3 regions of the Spirillospora sp. NPDC047279 genome follow, and region 1 is predicted to be linked to each of the others. Evidence: riboswitches for the same ligand, from Rfam matches in the RefSeq annotation. Region 1 holds a riboswitch; each other region holds the start of a gene.
What was found. A riboswitch is a leader RNA that binds a small molecule or an ion and turns the genes downstream of it on or off. The one in region 1 is predicted to bind cyclic di-AMP.
Positions count from the first base shown of each region.

Region 2: linked by a shared signal. The riboswitch ahead of ABZ810_RS29390 (CHAP domain-containing protein) and the one ahead of ABZ810_RS15075 (CHAP domain-containing protein) in region 1 are both predicted to bind cyclic di-AMP.
Region 3: linked by a shared signal. The riboswitch ahead of ABZ810_RS05170 (NlpC/P60 family protein) and the one ahead of ABZ810_RS15075 (CHAP domain-containing protein) in region 1 are both predicted to bind cyclic di-AMP.

Region 1 covers NZ_JBEYUA010000005.1:310,682-317,725, reverse strand. The annotation lists gene ABZ810_RS15090 (aldo/keto reductase) at 1-587, shown strand, start outside; gene ABZ810_RS15085 (CHAP domain-containing protein) at 666-998, opposite strand; gene ABZ810_RS15080 (helix-turn-helix transcriptional regulator) at 1,245-1,502, opposite strand; cyclic di-AMP (ydaO/yuaA leader) riboswitch at 1,737-1,872, shown strand; gene ABZ810_RS15075 (CHAP domain-containing protein) at 1,883-2,560, shown strand; gene ABZ810_RS15070 (glycoside hydrolase family 25 protein) at 2,560-3,240, shown strand; gene ABZ810_RS15065 (choline/carnitine O-acyltransferase) at 3,222-5,015, opposite strand; gene ABZ810_RS15060 (class I SAM-dependent methyltransferase) at 5,040-5,852, opposite strand; gene ABZ810_RS15055 (arpA protein) at 5,865-6,710, opposite strand; gene ABZ810_RS15050 (class I SAM-dependent methyltransferase) at 6,887-7,044, opposite strand, start outside.
Region 2 covers NZ_JBEYUA010000012.1:174,887-181,930, forward strand. The annotation lists gene ABZ810_RS29380 (M48 family metallopeptidase) at 1-15, opposite strand, end outside; gene ABZ810_RS29385 (hypothetical protein) at 651-1,946, opposite strand; gene ABZ810_RS29390 (CHAP domain-containing protein) at 1,999-2,787, opposite strand; cyclic di-AMP (ydaO/yuaA leader) riboswitch at 2,798-2,972, opposite strand; gene ABZ810_RS29395 (C40 family peptidase) at 3,079-3,609, opposite strand; cyclic di-AMP (ydaO/yuaA leader) riboswitch at 3,633-3,822, opposite strand; gene ABZ810_RS29400 (NlpC/P60 family protein) at 4,227-5,213, opposite strand; gene ABZ810_RS29405 (hypothetical protein) at 5,382-5,573, opposite strand; gene ABZ810_RS29410 (NYN domain-containing protein) at 5,980-7,044, opposite strand, start outside.
Region 3 covers NZ_JBEYUA010000002.1:197,085-204,128, forward strand. The annotation lists gene ABZ810_RS05155 (RDD family protein) at 331-777, opposite strand; gene ABZ810_RS05160 (RDD family protein) at 867-1,634, opposite strand; gene ABZ810_RS05165 (amino-acid N-acetyltransferase) at 1,638-2,156, opposite strand; cyclic di-AMP (ydaO/yuaA leader) riboswitch at 2,392-2,595, shown strand; gene ABZ810_RS05170 (NlpC/P60 family protein) at 2,695-3,591, shown strand; gene ABZ810_RS05175 (LuxR C-terminal-related transcriptional regulator) at 3,976-4,206, opposite strand; gene ABZ810_RS05180 (LacI family DNA-binding transcriptional regulator) at 4,717-5,727, shown strand; gene ABZ810_RS05185 (cytochrome P450) at 5,768-6,970, shown strand; gene lysX (bifunctional lysylphosphatidylglycerol synthetase/lysine--tRNA ligase LysX) at 7,008-7,044, opposite strand, start outside.

The sequences.
Region 1 (7,044 bases):
ACGACGCCACGCTCCGCGCGTTCGACGCCGGGCTCGACCGGCTCGGCCTCGACCACGTCGACCTCTACCTCATGCACTGGCCGATGCCGGGCGTGGGCAAGTACGTGGAGACCTGGCAGGCCATGGAGAAGATCTACGCCGACGGCCGGGCCAGGGCGATCGGCGTCTCCAACTTCACCGTCGAGACGCTGACCCGCCTGATCGGCGAGACCGGCGTCGTGCCCGCGGTCAACCAGATCGAGCTGCACCCCTACCTGGCGCAGAACGGCCTGCGCGCGTTCCACGACGAGCACGGCATCGCCACCGAGGACTGGAGCCCGCTCGGCCAGGGCAAGGGCCTGCTCGACGACCCGGCGCTGAAGCCGATCGCCGGCAAGCACGGCAGGACCGCCGCCCAGGTCGTGCTGCGCTGGCACCTCCAGCTCGGCAACATCGTGATCCCCAAGTCGGTGACCCCGTCCCGCATCGAGGAGAACATCGACGTGTTCGGCTTCGAGCTGGACGCCGCCGACATGCGGGCGATCGGCGAGCTCGACAACGGCACGCGGTTCGGCCCCGACCCCGAGACGTTCGCCGCGGGGGCCTGAAGACCCCGGCAGAGCCCGCACGCAAAGGGACGAGGCCGCCCTTCCCGCATCACGGGAGGGCGGCCTCGCCGTTCCCGGTCAGAAGTGGATGTAGTTCTCGACGCTGCCCTTGGTGACGGTGCGGGTGCCGTACACGTGCGTGCCGCCCTTGTCGTACTCCTCCAGCGGCACGGTGCCGTCACTGTTGACCCGCGCCACGTACGCCACGTGACCGTACGTGCCGGCGTTCCACTGCGCGACCGCGCCCACCTTGGGCGTCGCGTCGACCCGCACCCCGGCGGACCGCGCCGCGTTGTCCCAGTTGTTGGCGTTGCCCCAGTGCACGCCGCGGTAGGAGTTGGTGAAGTCCACGCCGAGCCGCCGGCGCACCCGCCAGGCCGCCCACGACACGCATCCGCGCTTGTAGAACAACCACGGGTCGGCCTGGTTCCACGAGTCGCTCTTGTACGGGTAGTCGTTGGTGGACCGTCGTGACGCACGGCGGCGCCACCGTGCCGTCCGAGCCGGTGTAGACGTAGGCGTCCGAGACGTATCCGGCCGGGCCGGTGGCCGCCAGCGCCGCCGGGGAGGTCAGGGTCAGCACGGTGACCCGCCGGGCTGCGGCCAGTGGGTCGCCGGGGACGACGTCGTCGATCGGAAAACGACCGTGAACCGACCCTAATGTGGACGCCTCTCGCGTTCTCCTCGATCATTCGGCGTGCGGGGCTCGAACGTGAGGATCAGGCGCAGGCCGAGGACCTCGCCGATGCGCTCCAGGGCCGGGATCGGCGGCAGCGGTCCCGCCGCCTCGAAACGCGAGATCGCGGGCTGGCTCAGGCCGGTCAGCTCCGCGAGGCGGCCCTGGGTGAGCCCCAGCGCCTTCCTGCGGCGACGGGCGACCTCACCGAGACCGCTGCCGAGGTCCGTGTGCTGCATGGTGGTCACCTCCTTACGCCCCACGCTCGCCGCCCGCGTCCGCGCCCGGATCGCGTGATCGCCGCATCCCCGGGTCAACCGATCGGTTGATGCTGGCGGTGCGCCGAATAAGGCCAGGCGCCGACGCCATCGAAGGAATGGCCTCATCGGCCGTTCGCTTACGCATAATTTATTTGCTTTACCCGTTTGATAACTGCTCTTTAACCTGATTAATGTGCGCTTCATCGGCCGATCGCCGGCCGACCGCCGAGTCTCGCAACGAGAGCCGGGGAACCACGTTTCTGGGGTGAATCCGCTGTTCGCAGCGGTAGGACCTGCCTCCTTGGCCCGAACCCGTCAGCTAACCCGGTAGGCGGCACAAGGAGAGGTGCATTCCCCTCATGGATCCTGGCATCCAACAGATGATCAAGGTGCTCGAAGCCGAGCTCGGATATACCGAATCAGGCAACGGGTACTCGAAGTTCGGCGACTGGTACGAGAAGAACGTCGACGATTCCTACTCCTTCTCGAACGCCGCCTGGTGCGACATGTTCCTCGCCTGGGGCGCGACCCAGGCGGGAGTCCAGGCCAAGACCGGCACGTTCGCCTACACCCCCTCGCACGCCGCCTGGTTCAAGAATCAGGGCGCCTGGGGCGACAAGCCCCAGCCCGGCGCCTTCGTCTTCTACGACTGGTCGGGCGGCGGCTCGATCGGCGGCATCGACCACATCGGGATCGTGACCGAGGTCGAGGGCGGGAAGATCCACACGATCGAGGGCAACGTCGACGGCGTCCACGCCAAGCGCAAGGTCCGCGACCAGGACCAGGTCGTCGGCTACGGCTACCCGGAGAAGGTCGTGCCGAAGCCGGAGCAGCCCGCTCAGCAGCAGGCCGCGGCCACCACGTCCACCACCGCGCTCACCGGGACGGCGAAGCCGCCGCCCCTCGACGGGGCTCAGGTGGAGCTCTCCGGGGCGTTCACCTCGGTGCTGCTCCCCGTCATCGCCCTGCTCACGCGCGTGAAGCGCCGCGACGCCGCCGCCCGCGCGGCGTCCATCCGCACGGAAGGGATCTCCTGATGCGCCTCTCCCGCCTGATCACGCCGGCGCTGGCCGGTGCCGCGATCGTCGCCGCGCTGGCCGGGCCGGCCGCCGCGGCGGCACCCGGTTCGGACCTGCCGCACGGCATCGACGTCTCCAACCACGACCGCGGCGTCGACTGGGGCGACGACGGCCTCGACTTCGGCATCGCCAAGGCCACCGAAGGGGTGCACTTCAAGGACGGCACGTTCGCCGGCCAGTGGAAGGAGATGCGCGACAACGGCGTCGCCCGGGGCGCGTACCACTTCGGGCACCCGAAGAACGACCCGGTGAAGGAGGCCGAATACTTCCTGACGGCCGTGCGCGCCCAGGGCCTCCAGCCCGGCGACATCCTCGCGCTGGACCTGGAGGTGACCGACGGCAGGTCGTCCGGCGACGTCAACGCGTGGGCCAAGCGGTGGCTGGAGCACGTGACCCGGCAGACGGGCGTCAAGCCGTTCCTGTACACCTCCTGGTCGTTCGCCCAGGAGAACGGCGCGGGCCTCGGTGACTACCCGCTGTGGGTCGCGCACTACGGCAGGGAGCCCGGCGAGGTGAAGGCGCCGCGTCCGTGGAAGGACTGGACGATCCACCAGTACGAGGCGACCGACCACGACCACAACGTCTCCCGGATCTCGCCCGACGAGCTCCGGAAGCTGGGTCAGGTCAGGAGTTCCTGAAGCTCCGCCACCGCCTCCCTGAGCCGGTCGGCGAACGTGTGCATCGCGTCGGCGACCGGCGCCGGGGTGCTCAGGTAGAGGTTGAAGCGGTCGGGCAGCAGCACGTAGCCGACTCCGATGCACTGCGCGCTGGTCGACCCGAAACCGAAGTAGCGGATGTGGGTGGACGGTGCGGAGCTGGTGCTCAGGTAGTCGTCCCGCATCGTGGTCCAGCCGGGTGAGTCGAAGAGCGTCAGATGCTCGGTGACGCCCAGCTCCGCACCGCGGCGCTTCTGGATCAGCTGGAGCTCCCAGAGGTGCTGCTCGGGCACCTGGCCCGCCTGCGCCGCCTTCGCGCGCTCGACGTGCTTGGCCGCGGCGGCGCGGAAGGCGGCGCGGCGGGTCTCGGTGCCGGCGTCCGGGTCGTCCATCACCTCGGTGAACCGGACGGACTCGGGCGTCACGACGCGCATCGCCTCGGTGCGCCCGCGCCGGAAGTGGCGGGTGGCGATGGATTCGTACGTGGCGCCGACGAATCCCTTGGTGCGTTTGTGGGCGAGCTGGTAGGCCATCTGCACGAACGCGTCCGGCGAGACGCGCAGCTCCTTGGCGCGGCTCGACCCGAAGTCGTCGAAGCCCACCGTCGTGGTGGCGTTGGCGGCGGCGTACTCGGCGAACGCCTCGCCCGCCGCCCGCACGTCGGCGCGCAGCGCGCGGTCGAGGACGAACTCGATCGGCGCCGTGGCGGGCGTGCCCTGGGAGAACGCCCGCGCCTCCCGCTCGTGCTCCTCGGCGGGCGTGCCGAGCATGTCGTCGACGAAGCCGAGGATCGTGGTGCCGTCCAGGCCGCAGTGCTCGACGTTGATCCCGGCCGTGCCGTCGGCGAAGACGATCAGCGACACCGCCTTGTCGAACCACCGGTTGCCGCTGTCGCCGTGCAGTAGCTGGTCGCAGGCCTGGAGGGTGTCACGGGGCGCGAAGTCCTCCAGGCACACGCAGAAGAGCGCGGTCTCGACCTCGTCCAGCCGGGCGGCGTTGTGCGGGTCGGCGGCCAGCAGCGCCTCCCGGCTCGCCGCCCACTCGGCCCGCGCCTTGGTGGTGAGGTGGCCGGCCGGGTGCTCCGCGCGGGCGTCGTCCTTCATCACCGTGCGCAGCCCGGCCGCCAGCTCGTCGAGGGTGTGGGGGCGCCGGTCCGGGCCGAGCACGTCCATCCGGACCATGTTGCCGCGATAGAACACGACGATGTGGCGCGCCGGGGACGGGCCGGGCGCCTCGTCGGAGTAGGGGGCGCGGACGGTGTCCTGCACGGCCCCGGGCCGGCGCGTGGTGGAGAAGAGGTACTTGTTCTGCTCCATCGTGAGCGCCTGGCCGCGCTGGACGATCGGCGGGACGCGCTCGTCGTCGAGGCGCGCCTTGAAGCCGAGCGCGGCCATGATCAGCCCGGCGGCCCGTTCGACCTGGGCCTGCCCGGTGTCGTGGAACAGGAAGAAGAAGTTGGCGTTCAGCGCGATGCGGTCGCGCCGGCCGAGGTAGCGGTAGGGCCAGAACGTGTCGAGCCAGCTGTGCACGCCGGGGCTGCGGTCGTACTCCTCGAGCGCGGCGTGCAGCGCCCGGCCGGGCCCGTCCGGGCGGAGGAACGCGGCGAGCGCGGCCTCGGTCTCCGCCAGTTCCTCCGGCGTGAGCAGCGGTGCGCACCACTCGATGAACCGCGCGCCGCTGTCGTCCAGCGAGGGCAGCGGCACCCGGGGCAGATGGTCTTCGTTCTCGAACGTGCGGGGCGAGTGGTCGCTGGTCAACTCTGGTCCTCGTTCTGGAAAGGGTCAGGGGAGGTCGCGGCCGTGCGGCCGCGAGGTGAAGAGCTCTGCGTAGAACCAGCCGTCGGTCTCCAGGCCGCCAGGATCCACCCCGACGTCGGAGAGCCGGTCGAGGACGAGCGTCTGCTCCTCGGACGTGGCGAAGCGCCGCTGCCGGAACACGCCCTCGTGGCGGACGGTCTCGTAGCCGGCCGCGGCCAGGCACTCGGTGACGGGATCGAAGGGGAACATCCGCAGCACGAAGTGTGCCATCCAGGGGAGACGGTCGCCATGAGCGGCGACGACGCGGGAGATGGTCCGCTCGGTGACATAGCCGATGCAGCCCGTGGAGACGACGAGGTCCACCCCGGCGAGGCGTTCGTGCTCGTGCGGGGTCGGGTCGCGTTCCTCGAGGTCGGCGTGCATCGCGCCGTCGATGAATCCGGCCCGCAGGGCGTACGACAGCGCCTCGGACGAGGCGTCGAGCCCGATGAACCGCAGGCCGCGGGCCGGTTCGCGCGCGCCCACCCAGGTCCGGTCGCGGTCCAGCAGCTCGTCGGTGCCGAGCTGGGTCTCGGCGTACCGCTGGTAGAGGTCGTCCATGGAGGCGTCGCAGCGCAGCAGCGCGCCGTTGACGCCGTAGGAGCAGCCGATGTCGAGGACGGTCGGCACCCTGACCCGGTGCGCGTCCCGGTATTCGTCGATGAGCCCGGCGAAGAACGGCTTCGCCAGTTCGGGGATGATGTAGCCGAGTCCGCGCAACGTGCCGAAGTAGGCGCGCGGATCGGGCTGCGTGTAGATGTGGTCGAGTGAGATCTTCCCGGTGGTATCGACTTGCACGGCGCAGGTCCCCTAATCCAAGAGTTGGTCGACCCGTACGTTCTCGGCCTCCAGATGCGCGGGGAGCACGCGCCCGAACAGTTGCCTCGTCCGCGCCACGCTCCCGATGACGCCGGGCCTCTCGCTGTAGGCGAAGATCGCGGAGTGCCGCGACGCGGTGCCCTCGACCTCGCTCACACGGTGCAGCGAATACCGTCCCTGGAACAGCTGGAGGTCCCCGGGCCGGAGTTCGAGCCGCCGCACCAGCGGCCCGCCGTTCCCCGCCAGGACCCTCGCGACCTCCGCGAAGTTCTCGTCGCCGGCGGACCGGATACCGGGGCAGTACTCGAACACACCGCCCGTCTCCGGCTCCTGGGTCAGCATGCTGATTGTGAACTCGTTGATGTCGAAATGCCAGGGGTGTTCCATCCCCGGCCGGACCACGTTGAGGCACAGGGCCGACAACGGGTCCGCCAGCTCGAACACCTGCGGCAGGCCGAAACAGTCGGCCACAAAACCCTGGAACAACCTGCTCGAATAGAGCCGCTGAATAACCGCGTCGACCGGAATGCGGTCACGGGCCACGAACGCATTTCCGCGCTCGAACGTCACCCGCCCGGGATGCCCCTCGGGCAGCTCCGCCCCGACGTCGAGGTTGTAGACGTTCACGGTCTCGACGTCGTAGTGCGCCTGCGGGGCGACGGCGGCGCACTCCCGCCGCAGCGTGTCCCGCACGTCCGGGCTGATGAAGTCGGGGAGGACGCTGCATCCCGTCTCCCGCAGCTCGCCGCGGACCCGCGCGACCAGCTCGCGCCGGCACGCCGGCTCGCCGAGCCGGTAGAGGGTCGTGTTGACCACCCGTTCGACCGATGTGCTCATTCGGACCCTCTCGCCTGACCTGAAAGAGAGTCTTAGCACATCAATTAGTGCTAATTCGGCGAAGCATTTATGGTCGTGCCTTATCAGCCGTCCTCAGAATGGTACGGGTGACCTGCGCCTTTGGGGGTCCCAAACGGGGTCCGCGGGATCATCGCCCGTGGTCGGTGTGTCTCACATCACGCCCTGCGGGCGAGAAGCCTCCGCTTGCCGTTCGGCAGGTCGTTCTCCTGCACAACGGTGAAATCCCCGGGCAGCAGCGAACGGGGCTCATCGGCCCCCAGGCACCACTCCAGCGGCAGGCCGGGCCGCTCCTCGCGGGCGCCGAGGGTGAACG
Region 2 (7,044 bases), on a different contig from region 1:
GACAGCAGCAGCCACCCGAGCCCGCCGCATCCCCGCCACCCCACCCAACACCCCGCCGCCCCCACCCGACGCCTCACCCCTCCCACCGGACGTCTCACCGGCCTCGCCCGACCTGTCGCCGGTCTCAACATGACGATCAGCGACCTCAGCGGCATGGTCCACCGCCTCGGCCGGGTGTTCCCCTGCCGCAACCGGTGGTTCTTCAGGTTCGGTGGCGTGGTCTGCGGCCTGGGTTGGTGTCTCGGCGGGCTCGGTGGGGCGGTCCACGGCCTCGGTCGGTCGTTCTTCAGGCTCGGCGACGCGATCAGTCGGCGTGGCCGGTGACTCGGCGCGCTCGGCCGGTGGTTCTTCAGGCTTGGCGGCGTGGTTGACCGCCTTGGTCGGGTGTTCCCCTGCCGCAACCGGTGGTTCTTCAGGTTCGGTGGCGTGGTCTGCGGCTTGGGCTGGTGTCTCGGCGGGCTCGGTGGGGCGGTCCATGGCCTTGGTCGGTTGGTCTTCAGGTTCGGCGACGCGGTCTGTCGGCGTGGCCGGTGACTCGGTGCGCTCGGCCGGTGGTTCTTCAGGCTTGGCGGCGTGGTCTGCGGCGTGGTCTGCGGGCTGGGCTGCGGGCTCAGCCGGTGACTTCTCCGGCTGAGGCTGGGCGGGGTGGGTCAACGCAGCTCCTCGTGCAGGTAGTCGCGCCACATGGCGGTGAACCGGGGCGGGGTGACGCCCAGCACCTCGCGCAGGGCGGCCTCCTCGCCGCCGCGCGCGGCGGCCCGGTAGAGCCGTACGAGCGCCGGTTCACCGTACCGGTCGGCGATCATGCGGCAGGCGAGCCACGCCTCCTGGTAGGCCTGGGAGAGCCGCGGGGCGGTGCCGGAGAAGGCGTCCGCGGCGGGCAGGCGGGCGGGCGTCCGGCCGCCGGTGACCTCGCGGCGCAGCTCGCGGGCGGCCGACCGTACGCTCACCTTGGCCTTGCGGTAGCCGACGTAGTCGGCGAAGCCCTCGATGAGCCAGACGGGCGTCCGGCCGTCCTGGGCTCCGCCGGTGGCGACATGGGTCACCTCGTGGGTGAGCACGACGCTCTTGCCGAGGTCGTTCAGCCGCCCGAACGTGCCGGGCGAGACGATCACGCGGTCCTCGCCACGGCCGCCGCCGGCCGCGGGGGCCACCGCGGCCAGGGCGGCGATCTCCTTGAGCTCCCGGTCGTCGCCGGCCAGCGCCGACGCCTGGGCCGGGTCGGAGGGGACGAGCACGACCGCGCGCCGGGCCCAGCCGGTGCCGACCACGCCGGTGACGACCGGCACGGCCGCGTCCAGCCGCCGCGCGATCTCGTCGAGACCGCGGGCGTCGCCGATGACCAGGCCGCCGCGCCCGCGCCGGACGGTCAGCGGCCCGCCGTCCCACATCTCCACGTCGTCGCGCAGGCCGCGGGCGGCGGCGTCGCCGACGATCACCCAGGTGCCGGACCGTCGCGCGAACGTGAGGTAGCGGGTGCGCGCGACCTCGCCGCGGTCGAACCCGTGCAGCCGGTACCGCAGGCTCACCCGGACCGCGGGGGCGCCGGACGCGGTCGCGGGCTCGATCGCCTCGAAGCGTTCGCGCCACGAGCCGAGCGGCAGCCTGGCCAGGTTGTCGTAGACCGCCGCCTGGGCCTCCTGGTACGCGGCGGGCGCCGAGGCGACCGTGGCGAGGAACCGGACCCGATCATGCTCCCGCACGGCCGCCGCGCGGTTGGCCAGGACGGCCTCGACCGCGCCGGCGTCCGGCGGCTCCGACGGCGTGGCGGCCGCGGCGGTCGCCGGAGGCGGGTCGTCACCGCCCGCGCCGGCCAGGGCGGCACCGGCGGCGGCGACGCAGGCGGCGGTGCCGAGGCCGATCAACGCGACGGCCCGGCGGCGTGACACGCCACCGGGCTCATCGGGTCTCTCGTCCGGCCTCTCGACGGGCCGCTCCTGTTCCATGCGGCGATCCTATTGACCGGGCCGGGATGCCCGCGCCCAGGTCACGCCGGGGTCACTTCGCGTAGTCGGGGTAGCCGTAGCCGACGATCTGGCCGGCCGGCCGTTCGCGGATCTTGACGGCGTTCGAGGTGTTGCCCTCGACGGTCTGCACGGTGCCGTCGCCGTTGTCCTTGACCACCATGCCGACGTGCACGATGTCGTCGATGTCCTTGGAACCGCCCCAGTCGAAGAAGACGATGGCCCCGGGCCTGGGCTCGGTGCCCCAGCGGTCCTGCTCCTCGAACCACTTGGCGTGCTCGACCGTCCAGGCGTCGCTGCCCATGCCGTGGCCGAACCCGAGCTCCTCGCCGATCCAGGACACGAACATGTCGCACCACTGGGCGTCGCTGTAGCCCTCCAGGTCGCCGCCGTCGCGTTCGAGCGTCTCCTTGGCGCGGTCGGTGCCCATGTACCACTCGTTGAACTTGGTCTCGCCGTTCTCGTCCTCGGAGATGCCCACCTGGGACTTGGCGAGCTTGATCGCGTCGTCGGCGGTCGGCTTCTTCGGCTCGGTCTTCACCGGCGCCTTGGACGCTCCGGCGGCGGACGGCGCGGTGCTCGCCCGGCCCGCGTCGCCGGAGAGCTTCTCGGGTACGTCGTGGGACTTCTTCTTGGGGGCGCCCGGCTGGACGGCCGCGGCGGCGGCCGGGGCTTTGGCGGCGGCCGACCCGGCGGGCGCGGCGCCGACCGCGGCCTGCGCGGTGACGGTCGCCGTCCCGATGACGGCGGCGCCCGCGACGAGGCCGCCGGTGGTACGCAGGGTGATCTTGAGTGGGCTGGGCTTGCGGTGCTTGCCTGGCACGAGGGGATCTCCTTGGCTTCCATGCCGCCTACCGGGTTAGCTGACGGGTTCGGGCGTGGAAGCTGCCCTACGGCCTGCGCGCAGGCCGATTCACCCCAAGGGACTGCTCAGCCGGGCCCCTGGTCGGGGCGGAGGCATGGTGGGTCCCCGGCTCCGCGCGTGCGCGGACTCGGCGGTGGCCGTCCGAAACGGCCGTTCAAGATTTCTGAGGGGATCGGGCGCGGCCGTTCACGGGGGGAGGGAACGGCCGCGCCCGGTGAGGGAGGGATGTGGCTCGGTAGAAGACGTGGCTCAGTAGGGACGGACCGCGCCGGAGAAGGTCTTCTTGCGGTAGCTGTCGAGCTTGACGACCTTCACGTGGCTGCGGCTGTTGGGGGCGTGGATCATCCAGATCTTGTTGCCCTTGCGCTTGGACACGATGCCCACGTGGCCCTTGCCGTTGAAGAAGACCAGATCGCCGGGGGCGAGCTTCTTCCAGGACACCTTGTTCTTGACCGCGCGGTACTGGGCGGTGGTGACGCGGGGCAGCTTGACCCCGGCCTTGCGGTACGACCACTGCACGAGACCGGAGCAGTCGAAGGCGTGAGGACCGGCCGCGCCGTAGCGGTACGGCTTGCCCTTCTTCTTGAACGCGTACTTCAGGGCCTTCTGGGCGAGCTTCTGGCGCTCGGCCCAGGTCTTGTGCTTGGCCTGCTTGACGACCTTGGCCACCGGAACGGCCTTGGTGGCCGCCTCGGCGGAGGGGGCGGGTCCCGTCGCGAGAAGGGGGGTGGCCACCGCGGTGGCGACCACGAGACCGCCGAAGCGGACGCGACGGGACATGACAGCGTTGCTGGACAGGGGAGTCTCCTTCTTCCAGACGCCTACCGGGTTAGCTGACGGGTTCGGGCGTGGAAGTTGCCCTACGGTGCGCCCGGTTCGAGGGGATCGAAGGAGGGCGCGCCGATTCACCCCGTTCGGGGCCCGTCGAAGAGGGACGGGCCGCGAGAGTGGGTCCCCGGCTCCGCGCGATGGCGGACTCGGCGCTGCCGCGGCGATCCTGGGGCGCGATGGGGCCCGTGCGCGGGACCCTGTGTCCCGCGTGCGAAAGCGCGGCGCTGATGTTGTGTGATGGGGCGGCCCCAAGACAGGGGAACCGCCGTCGGCCCGGACTCGATGGAAAGCCGTCGTGACGCGCTCGTTCGGCGCCATGCACGCCTGAGCGTGCGCACGGTACGGCTGAGCCGGCCGGTCGGGTGCGGCGCGTGGAGGGCGTCGCACCGGCCTCGGCACCTGGACGGTGTCGAGCGGGGGGACGCGACGCCTGGTGAGCGCCGCGGGTCGCCACAAAGTATCAAAGGGTCAACCGAAAGCAAATCGGTCGCAAAGTAAAGAACGGACCAGGTCAGACCTGGTCCGTTCTCTGGTGCGCCCGGGCTAGGGGCGCGAAGTGTCGAGCGTCACGGCCGTCCGGCGCCGTAGTAGTTCGACAGGTAGTAGCCGGAGGTGATGCTGACGACCTGGACGCTCTTGCCGGTGCTCGGCGAGTGGATCATCTGGCCGTTGCCCACGTACAGGCCGACGTGGCCCAGGCTGCGGAAGAAGACCAGGTCGCCGGGCTGCAGGTCGCTCTTGGCGACGCGCTTGGTGGCGGCCCACTGCGAGTTGGTCGTCCGGGTGATGCTGACCCCGGCGGCCTCCCAGGCCCGCATGGTCAGGCCGGAGCAGTCGTAGCGGGGGCCGGTGCCGCCGTACTGGTACGGCGTGCCGAGCTTGCTGTAGGCGAAGTCGAGCGCCGTGCGGGCCGAGCCGCTGGCGGGGCCGTTGTAGGTGCCGCCGATGGCGCCGCCGCCGGACTTCTGGGTCTTGATGCCGAACTTGGCGAGCGCCCGCTTTTGGGCCGCGATCGACTTCTCGACCTTGGCCTTCTGGTCCTTGAGCTCCTTGGCCTTGCCCGCGGCGTCGTCGTAGGCGCGCTGGGCCTGGGCCTTCTCCCGCTGCACCCGCTGTGCGGCGGTCAGGAACTGGGTCACCTCGGAGTTGCGGTTGCGGGACAGGTGCGTGAAGACCGCCGACTGGTCGAGAACGGCCTGCGGGTCATCGCTGCCGATGAAGCCCGCGACGTCGCCGGTCTCGCCGTTCTTGTAGGCGGTGGCGGCCATCTGAGCGATCTTGCCGCGGAGGGTCTCGAACGCGAGTTCCTCGTCCTTGGCGGCACGCTGCTTGGCCTGGAGCTTCTTCTTGGCGATCTTGAGATCCTCGCCGACCTGGTTGTACTTCTCGACCAGATCCTCAACCTGCTCGTTGAGCTTGTTGAGCTTCTTCTGGACCTGGGCCGCGGTGGGCTTGGGCTCAGCGTGCGCCGACGCCATGGGCAACACCATGGTGGTCGTCGCGGCGAGGCAGGCTGTCGCCATCAGCCGCCGGGAGCTGCGATCACTGGCCACGGTCGGATATGCCCCTCTCGTCCGCCTATATCAGCGGCTGACATTAGCGAGGGGGCACACCAGTCACAACCGAATCGTCAGTATTCATCAAGCTCGCCCAGCTTTTACCCCATTCCGTGACGATCAGATCACGATCCGCGTCCCGAACTCACGGTGTGCGCTCGCCGGTCACGATGCGCGCTCGCCCGGGGTCAGCCGCAGCGGCGGGACCATGTCGAGATCGGCCAGCACCTGCAGGGCCCGCCGTTCGCCCACGTCGAGATCGACCACACCCTCCGTCGGCGCCGCCAGCAGGGTGGTCACCACACAGTCGCCGCATCCGGTGCCGCGCACCTGGCACCCCTCGCACTCGATCAGCATGCCGTCCTCCTCACACTCGGGGTCTGACACATCGGGTCGTGCACATCGGGTCGTGCTGCCTTCGTGACGGACAGTACGACCCAGGTGTGACAGAACGACGTGCTCCCTGGTCAGAGCCCAGAAACCGCATGGTCAGCGCCGGCGGCGGGCGAACTCGGGCAGCCGCGCAAGACGGTCAAGACCAGCGCGAGCAGACCAGGGCGAGCAGACCAGGGCGAGCAGGCCAGCGCGAGCAGACCAGGGCGAGCAGACCAGGGCGAGGAGGGCGGCGTGAGGAGGGCGGCGCCAGGAGGGCGGCGCGAGGAGGGCGGCGTGAGGAGGGCGGCGTGAGGAAGGCGGCGCCAGGAGGGCGGCGCGAGGAAGGGAGCGCGAGGAGGGCGGAGCCAGGAAGGCGGCGGGAGCGGGGTCAGGAGGAGCGGGAGAGGCGGCGGAGGAGGAGGGCGGACACCGCGGGGCGGGCGCCGGAGCGGCGGGCGGCGTCGGCGACCTCGCGGTCGGAGGAGACGACCACCACGGCCCGGCCGGTGGGCTCGACGCGGACCAGCTCGCCGATCAGCTCGTCGGCGGTCTGGCCCGGCTGGCTGAACATCACCCGGACGCCGCGCGGCGCGGCGATCAGGACCGGGGCGTCCAGGTCGGCCCCGTCGAACACGCAGGTGACCTCGGCGCGGGTCTGCGCGGCCAGGCCGCCGAGCCCGGACAGCAGCCGGCTGCGCTGGTCGGCCAGCGGCAGCTCGCCGTAGCCGGTCTTGGTGACGTTGTAGCCGTCGATGATCAGGTGCACCTGCGGCAGCGTGAGCAGGCGGTCGAGCAGCTGGGGGTCGTCGTCGGAGAGGGCGCGGCCGGGCAGGTTGCGGTGCGCCAGCTTGTCGGGCTCGGCCCCGGCGACCGCGTCCGCGGGCCGGTCGATCGTGGTGGGGAGGGCCAGCTCGCGCCGGACGCCCTGCGCGGCGTCCACCAGCGTGTCGAGCAACATCCGCAGGCGGATGTCCTCGACGTTGCGGCCCTCGCGGGCGGCCCGGCGGGCATGCTCGGCGGTGGCCTCGGCCTGGGCGGTGCGGGCGCGCAGCTTGCGCACCTCCTTCTCGGCGGCGGCGGTGGTGTCGCGCGCCGTCGCCAGCTCGCGCTCGGTGCGGGCCTCCACGGCGCCGGCGCGGTCTTCGGCGGCCTTGGCCCTGGACCGCGCCTCGTGCAGCTTGCGGCGCAGCTCGGCGACCTCGGCCTTGCTGTCGCGCAGCTCGCCGCGGAGCTTGTCGAGCTCGGCCGAACGGGCGGAGCGGGCGGCCGACAGCTCGTCCCGCAGCGCGGCGATCTTGCGTTCGGCCGCCTCGCTCTCGGAGATGCTCGCGGAGCGTTCCAGCTCGGCGCGGGCGGCGGCGACCAGGGCCGTCCAGCCGGCCGGGCGCAGCAGGTAGCCGACGACGGCGACCCGGACCGGATCGGCGGCGGGCGGCACCTGGCCGTCCTCGAC
Region 3 (7,044 bases), on a different contig from region 1:
CTTGCATTCCTACTGGACGGACATTCCGAGGTGGCCGGTTCGGGGAGAGAAATACTCCCGGGGGGCGCTTAACGGGCAGGGCAACACCGATCCCGGAGCCATCGTTTAACCCCCACGTAACGGTACTTACCGGCACGCTGCGGCACCGAATCACCTCCACCGGGTGATCAGGACCGTACACCTGATGTGGATAGATTCCGGTGTGGACCGTGCCGACGAAATCCTTTGCCGTCCGCGCGCGCAAGGGCCGCCGCGCCCCGCGGCACGGATCGCATCCCTATATCAGCGGAAAAGTCCTCAATACCGTCACACCGCGCGTACCAGTCGACGTCAGCGACCGGACCCCGCGCCGCCCGCGCGTTTCACCACGAGAGTGCCCACCAGCCGCTCGTGCAGCGCCTGGCGCCGTTCCCCCTCGTACATTGCCGCCGCGTTCACGACCCAGAACAGACCGGCCAGTACGCCCAGGATGGGGACGGGCTGGACGGCGATGGGCACCGTGTACACCGCCGTTCGTGGCAGTGACCGCCACCATCCGACAGGTCCCCCGGAATCCATTCGCACGACCTGGACGCCGGCGAAGCGCTTGCCGAGAGTCCGCCCCAGGACGGCGAGCTGAACCCACTCATAAAGAAAGAGGCACGCCGCGATCGCCGGCGGCAGCGCGATCTCGGCTTCCCGCTCCGGCAGAACGGCGCCGACGACCATCACTACTGGCAGACCGACAAGAAGCGTGTCGACGATCCGGGCGAGCAACCGCTGCCCCGGCTCCGCCAGTTCGCCCGGCGGCCCGGAAACGGTGGACGCACCTTCTTCAGGGCCGCCTGGCGGCTCTTCTGGCGCGGGCACGGTGGACTTTCGGGCCTTCAGGCCTCGAACTCGGCGGTCTGGTCATACTCCGCGTACTGGCCCCGTTCGTCGATGACGACGGTGCCCGCAAGACGGTCGTGCAGGGACTGGTGCAGTGGCTGGTCCCAGATCGCCCACAGATAGGCCATCCACGCGCCCGCCCAGACGAGGAGCATCCCGTATGCGAAGTACTCCCAGAACATCACCGCGAGCGCCAGGAACGCGAAGACGCCGATCTGATAGGCGACATTGTTGATGGCCGAACGCCAGACCGCCTGGTACGTGGTCAGCGCCTCGCCCGCCGGCCGCACCTGCACGACGCCCAGCCCCATGATGCGCTTGCCGAGCGTGCGCCCCCACATCGACAGTTGCGCGGCCTCATAAAGGAAAGGCAACACCGACAACACCGTGAACAAGGTGAAGAGGATCGGCCAGTTCCAGACGCCGCCCTCGGTGTTGGCCTTGTCCCCGGCCGTGTCGAGCCCGATCACCCCGAGCGTGATCGGCAGGATGAGCGCGAAGCCGAAGACGGCCACCAGCGTGAAGTCGATGAGCCGGGCCCCGGCGCGCCGCGCGATCGGCGCCAGCGGGAGCTCGGCGGCGTCCGCCGTGTCGTCGTAATGCGGCTCGGACGGCTGCCACTGCTGCTGACCCTGCCACTGCTGCTGCCACTGCTGCTGCGGGGGCTGCCCGCCCTGCCACTGGGAAGGCGCCTGACCTCCCTGCCAGTGCTGCCCAGGGCCCGACTGCGGGTAGGGCCGCCCGCGGTGGGGGGGTTCACTCATCGGTCAGTCCTCCAGGCGAAGCAACATCCGGGTATTTCCCAACGTATTCGGCTTGACCCGGTCCAGGTCCAGAAACTCGGCCACACCGTCGTCATAAGAGCGCAGAAGTTCTTCGTACACCTCGGGCGAGACCGGCGTACCCAAGATCGGCTGGAACCCGTGCCGCGCGAAGAAGTCCACCTCGAAGGTAAGACAGAACACCCGTTCCACGCCCAGTTCCCGCGCGGTCTCCAGGAGCTTGGCGACGATGCGGTGACCGATCCCCCGCCCGCCGTGTCCCTTGTCGACCGCGACGGAACGGACCTCGGCCAGGTCGTCCCAGATCACGTGCAGGGCACCGCACCCGATGACGGCGTCGGCCTGGAGGTCCTCGGCGACCCAGAACTCCTGCACGTCCTCGTACAACTTCACGGTGGTCTTCTTGAGCAGGCGGCGCCCCGGCCCCGAGTACATGTCGACGAGGCGCCTGATGTGCCGGACGTCGGCGGTGCGGGCACGCCTGATCACTACTTCCACAAACAGGCGACATTATCGAACGTCCGGCCTTTACCTGTGGTGGACGTCCCCTTACCGTAGGTAGCTTCCCGGGGTGACTAGATAAAAGAGACCACACCCCCGCCCCGAAGGTGATGTAAGGCACATCCCCACCCCTGTGACATCAGGTGATCACTCTGTGGCGCCTGTGATTTCGCATGTTCTGGTTGGCATCGGGGTCCGACTCCGTTAGTGTCCTGCGCTGACATCGGCCACCGTCACGGCGGCCGAACCGCCGAGTCCACGGGCCGCAAGCCAGCGTCCCGAGGAGCCGGGGACCCACTTTCGGAGGGTTCCGGGGGATCACCCCGGTGCCCGTTACCGACTGGGGTGAATCCGCAGAGCGCGACCATCGCGCCGATCCGCGGAAGGGCTGCTCCGGCCCGAACCCGTCAGCTAACTCGGTAGGCGGACGAGGAGAGGAGAATTAGTGGAGCCATTGCGCCCTGCATCCTTTTCACGCTCGGTTCGCGGCAGGCGGGGTGCTCGATTCCGCGCCCTCGCCGTCACCGGGATGCTCGTCGGCGTGTCGCTGACGGCCCCGCCGGCGCACGCCGACCCCGAGCCGTCCACCAAGGAGCTGCGCTCGCAGGCCCACAAGCTCGCCGACCAGCTCGAGCAGCTGACCGAGCAGTACAACGGCCTCCGCGTGAAGCTCCAGCAGTCGCAGCGCGCCGCCAAGGTCGCCGCCGACAACGCCAAGCGCCAGGAGAAGGCGCTCGAGGGCGTGCGCGAGAAGGTCGGCAGCCTGGCCGCCACGAGCTACATGCAGGGCGGCGCCGACCCCACGGTCTCGTTCGTCGCCTCGCAGGACCCGCAGCGCCTCCTCGACCAGGCTGCCACCCTGCACTACTTCGCCACCCAGGACGGCACCCGCGTCCAGGGCCTCATGCAGGCGATGCAGGCCGCCCAGCGCGCCCGCAAGGCGGCGGAACAACGCGCCAAGCAGGTCTCCCAGCTCCGGACCCAGCTGGACTCCCAGCGCAAGAAGGTCACCGACCTCTACGAGAAGGTCCGCGGCCGCCTGGTCAAGCGCGACCCCACCGAGCTCGCCAAGCTCCCCGTCGTCGGCACCGGCAAGGGCGCCCAGGCCCTCCGCTACGCGATGGGCAAGCTCGGCCGTCCGTACGTCTGGGGCGCCGCGGGCCCGACCTCGTTCGACTGCTCGGGCCTCACCATGTGGGCCTACAAGCAGGTCGGCATCAGCCTCCCGCACTACACCGGCAGCCAGTGGAACGCGGGCACCCACATCTCCCGCGAGCAGCTCCAGCCGGGCGACCTCGTCTTCTTCTACGCCGACCTGCACCACATGGGCATGTACGTCGGCGACGGCAAGATGCTCCACGCCCCGCAGACCGGCGACGTCGTCAAGATCGTCCCGATGTCGGGCCGTCCCTACGCCGGCGCCGTCCGCGTCGCCTGACCGCTCCCAGGAACGCTCTCGACAACCCGCCACACGCCCGAGGAAAGCCGCCGCCATCCCCGCACATCTCCTGCGCCCTCAAAGCGCATCAGGGGCGCTGCCTGACGCACGCCGCCCCATGAACGAACGCGTCGGGGCCGAGCCCAGGTGGACTCGGCCCCGACGACATGAAGCCGCTAGAGACGTGATACCGATCAAGACACCTACATGTGGACGGGAGCGCGTAGGCGTTGGGGGGTCGGGGACGAGAAGGGTGCGGCGGCTTCCCCCGGGAGCGCCGCGCGGCGGGCGAGCCGGAGCTTCGTCCGCGGCGACGTCTGATGCAGGGACCTACCTGTCAGAACGTCGCCGCTGCGGGGATGGACGTAGCTCGTCTCGAACTGCTCAGATGAGTTGCCTTCGGGCCGCCCACACCACGGCCTCGATAGGGGTGTTGACCTCGAGCCGATCGCAGATCGTGCGCAGACGCCGCCTCAACGTCCGCGCGCTCAGCTCGAGTTTGCGTGCCGCCACATCGGCTGTGACACCGCTGGCGATCTGCGCGAGCAACCTGATCTCCTCCTCGCTCAGTCGCAGATCGTCGGTGCCACGACGTGCGAGTGTGGCCTGTTCCACTCCGTCCTCCCTCGTCCGTGGTGATGACCGCGGGGATGCAGCCGTCCGCTGCACAGGCACGGGTAGGCCTCTTACGCGTTGGGTTGCGTGGGTCCGGAGCCTCCGGACTTAGATCATCTGTTTCCTATCCATCTCGCATGCTTGGCCGGAGGTGGCCGATGGGTCGGTTGCGGGGCGTCGAGCGGGAACTCCGGGTGACGATTCACTCGTTGGCCAACCGAACGCGGGCACCCCGTCAGGGAGGTCTGGTTCCGGGACGGGCCATGATCGCCAGCCATCTCGAGCCCATCCCTTCTCGCCCGATTTCGTCGACCCCGTGCCAACGATGATCGTGAATCGTTTCAAGCTACGCTTCGGCTCGGAACGCTAGGCGGCCGGATCCGGCCCGTCAAGCGCCGATTGAGTACCTTGTGTGCTTGTATGGCCACCATGCGTGATGGTTTTCACGGGGGTCCGCAAGGGGGAGCTCAATAACCTGCGAAAACAGCCCCGGGGTCGACGAGGAGTGAGTTGCCGCCCACCAGCATTCGGGAAGTCGCGAGGCGTGCCGGAGTCTCAGTTGGGACCGTTTCGAATGTCCTAAACCGGCCAGACCTCGTGGCCGAAGCCACCCGTGACCGCGTTCGCGCGGCGATCGAGGAGCTCGGATTCGTCCGCAACGAGTCCGCCCGGCGGCTCCGGCAGGGGCCGGAAGAGCCGGTCCCGCGCCGTGCCCGCGCATTCGGAATCGTCGTCGAGGACCTCACCAATCCGTACGCGACCGACGTCGCCCGCGGCGCCGAGATGGCGCTCAACGAGGCCGGCCATGACGCTCTGTGGTTGACCAACGATCACTCGCGCGACAAGGAACGCCGCATCATCGAGTTGCTCGAGGAGCAGCGCGCCGCCGGCGTGCTGATCATCCCGGTCGGGCTCGGCCCGGACGAGATCGCCCGGATGCGCGCCGCGGGCATGACGGTCGTGCTGCTCGACCATGCGGCACCGGACGTCTGCTTCGCCCAGGTCGACCATGTGGCCGGCGGTGACATCGCCGCCGCGCACCTGCTCGGCCTCGGCCGCGAGCGGCTGGCGTTCGTGACCGGGCTCCCCGAGCCGACCCCGTGCGTCGAACGCCGCAACGGCGCCGCCCGCACGCTGGCCAAGGCCGGCGGTGGCGAGCTGATCACGCTCACCCAGGAGGCGCTCACCCCGACCGAGGGCCAGGCCGCGGTGCAGCGGCTCATGGACCTGCCGGAGATGCCGGACGGCGTTTTCTGCGCCAACGACCTGCTGGCCATCGGCCTGATCAACGAGCTGGTGCGGCTCGGCGTGCGGGTGCCCGACGACGTCGCCGTGATCGGCTACGACGACATCGAGCTGGCCAGCAGCGCCGCCGTTCCGCTGACCACGATCCGCCAGCCCCGCCAGGAGCTGGGGTTCGAGGCGGCCGAGCTGGCACTGGCCGAGGCCGCGGAGGGCGAACGGCACCGGCACCGCCAGGTGGTGCTCACCCCGGACGTGGTCATCCGCGATTCCGCCTGAGCCATTGACACGGCGTACAAGACCGGGATGACCTTGGCTCATGGACGCCCCGGCCATTCTCGGCTTCGATCCGTTCGATCCGGCGTTTCGGACCGACCCGTACGCGCACTACCGCCGGTTCGGGCCCCGGTTGCGGCGGACCGAAGTCGGGTTGTGGGTCACGACGTCGTACGAGATGTGCGCGCGGGTGTTGCGCGATCCCCGTTTCGGGCACCGCCCGGAGGGCGCCGGCGGGTTCTGGAGCGGCCAGAACCGGCGGCGCTCGTTCCTGACGCTCGACCCGCCCGACCACACCCGGCTGCGGCGGCTGGTGAGCAAAGCGTTCACCGCGCGCCTGGTCGAACGGCTGCGGCCGCGCGTCGAGGAGGTCGTGGGCACGTTGCTCGCCGACGTCCGGGGCGAGGTCGACGTGATCTCGGCCCTGGCCTATCCGCTGCCGGTGATCATGATCAGCGAGCTCCTCGGCGTTCCGGCGGGTGACCGGGCACGTTTCAAGACGTGGTCGGACGCGCTCGCCCGCGGTCTCGATCCGGACTTCCTGCTGTCGGAGGACGAGATCGCCCGGCGGGACGAGGCGCGCGCCGAGTTCGTCGCCTACTTCACCGACCTGGCGGAGATGCGCCGGAAGGAACCCCGCGACGACCTGCTCAGCGCGCTCGTCGCGGTGTCCGACGGCGACGGCGGCACCGACGGCGACCGGCTGACGGAGGAGGAGCTGCTGGCCACCTGCGTCCTGCTGCTGGTGGCGGGGCACGAGACCACGGTCAACCTGATCGGGAACGGCGCGCTGGCCCTGCTGCGCCACCCCGGCCAGCTCGCGTGGTTCCGCGAATATCCCGAGCAGGTGCCGGCGGCGGTCGAGGAACTGCTGCGCTACGACCCGCCCGTGCAGCTCACCCTGCGCGCGGCGCTCGAGGACGTCGAGCTGGACGGGGCGAAGCTGGAGCGGGGCGCGCTCGTCCTGCTGCTGACCGGGGCGGCCAACCGCGACCCCGCGGTGTTCGCCGAGCCCGACCGGCTCGACCTGAGCCGGTACGCCGCGGGCCCGGACGAGGCGTCCCGGCATCTGGCGTTCGGCCTGGGCATCCACTTCTGCCTGGGTGCCCCGCTCGCCCGGCTCGAAGGTCAGATCGCCCTCGGCAGGCTCTTCGAACGCGACGTCGAACCGATCGGCGGGGACCTCGGCTACCGCGACAACCTGGTGCTGCGCGGCCTGGACACCCTCCCCGTGCGGGTGTCCTGACCGCCGTTCAGCCTTGGCCGTTCTTCAGTCTTGCCCGCTATTCGGGCTTGACCAGCGGGAACAGGATCGTCTCG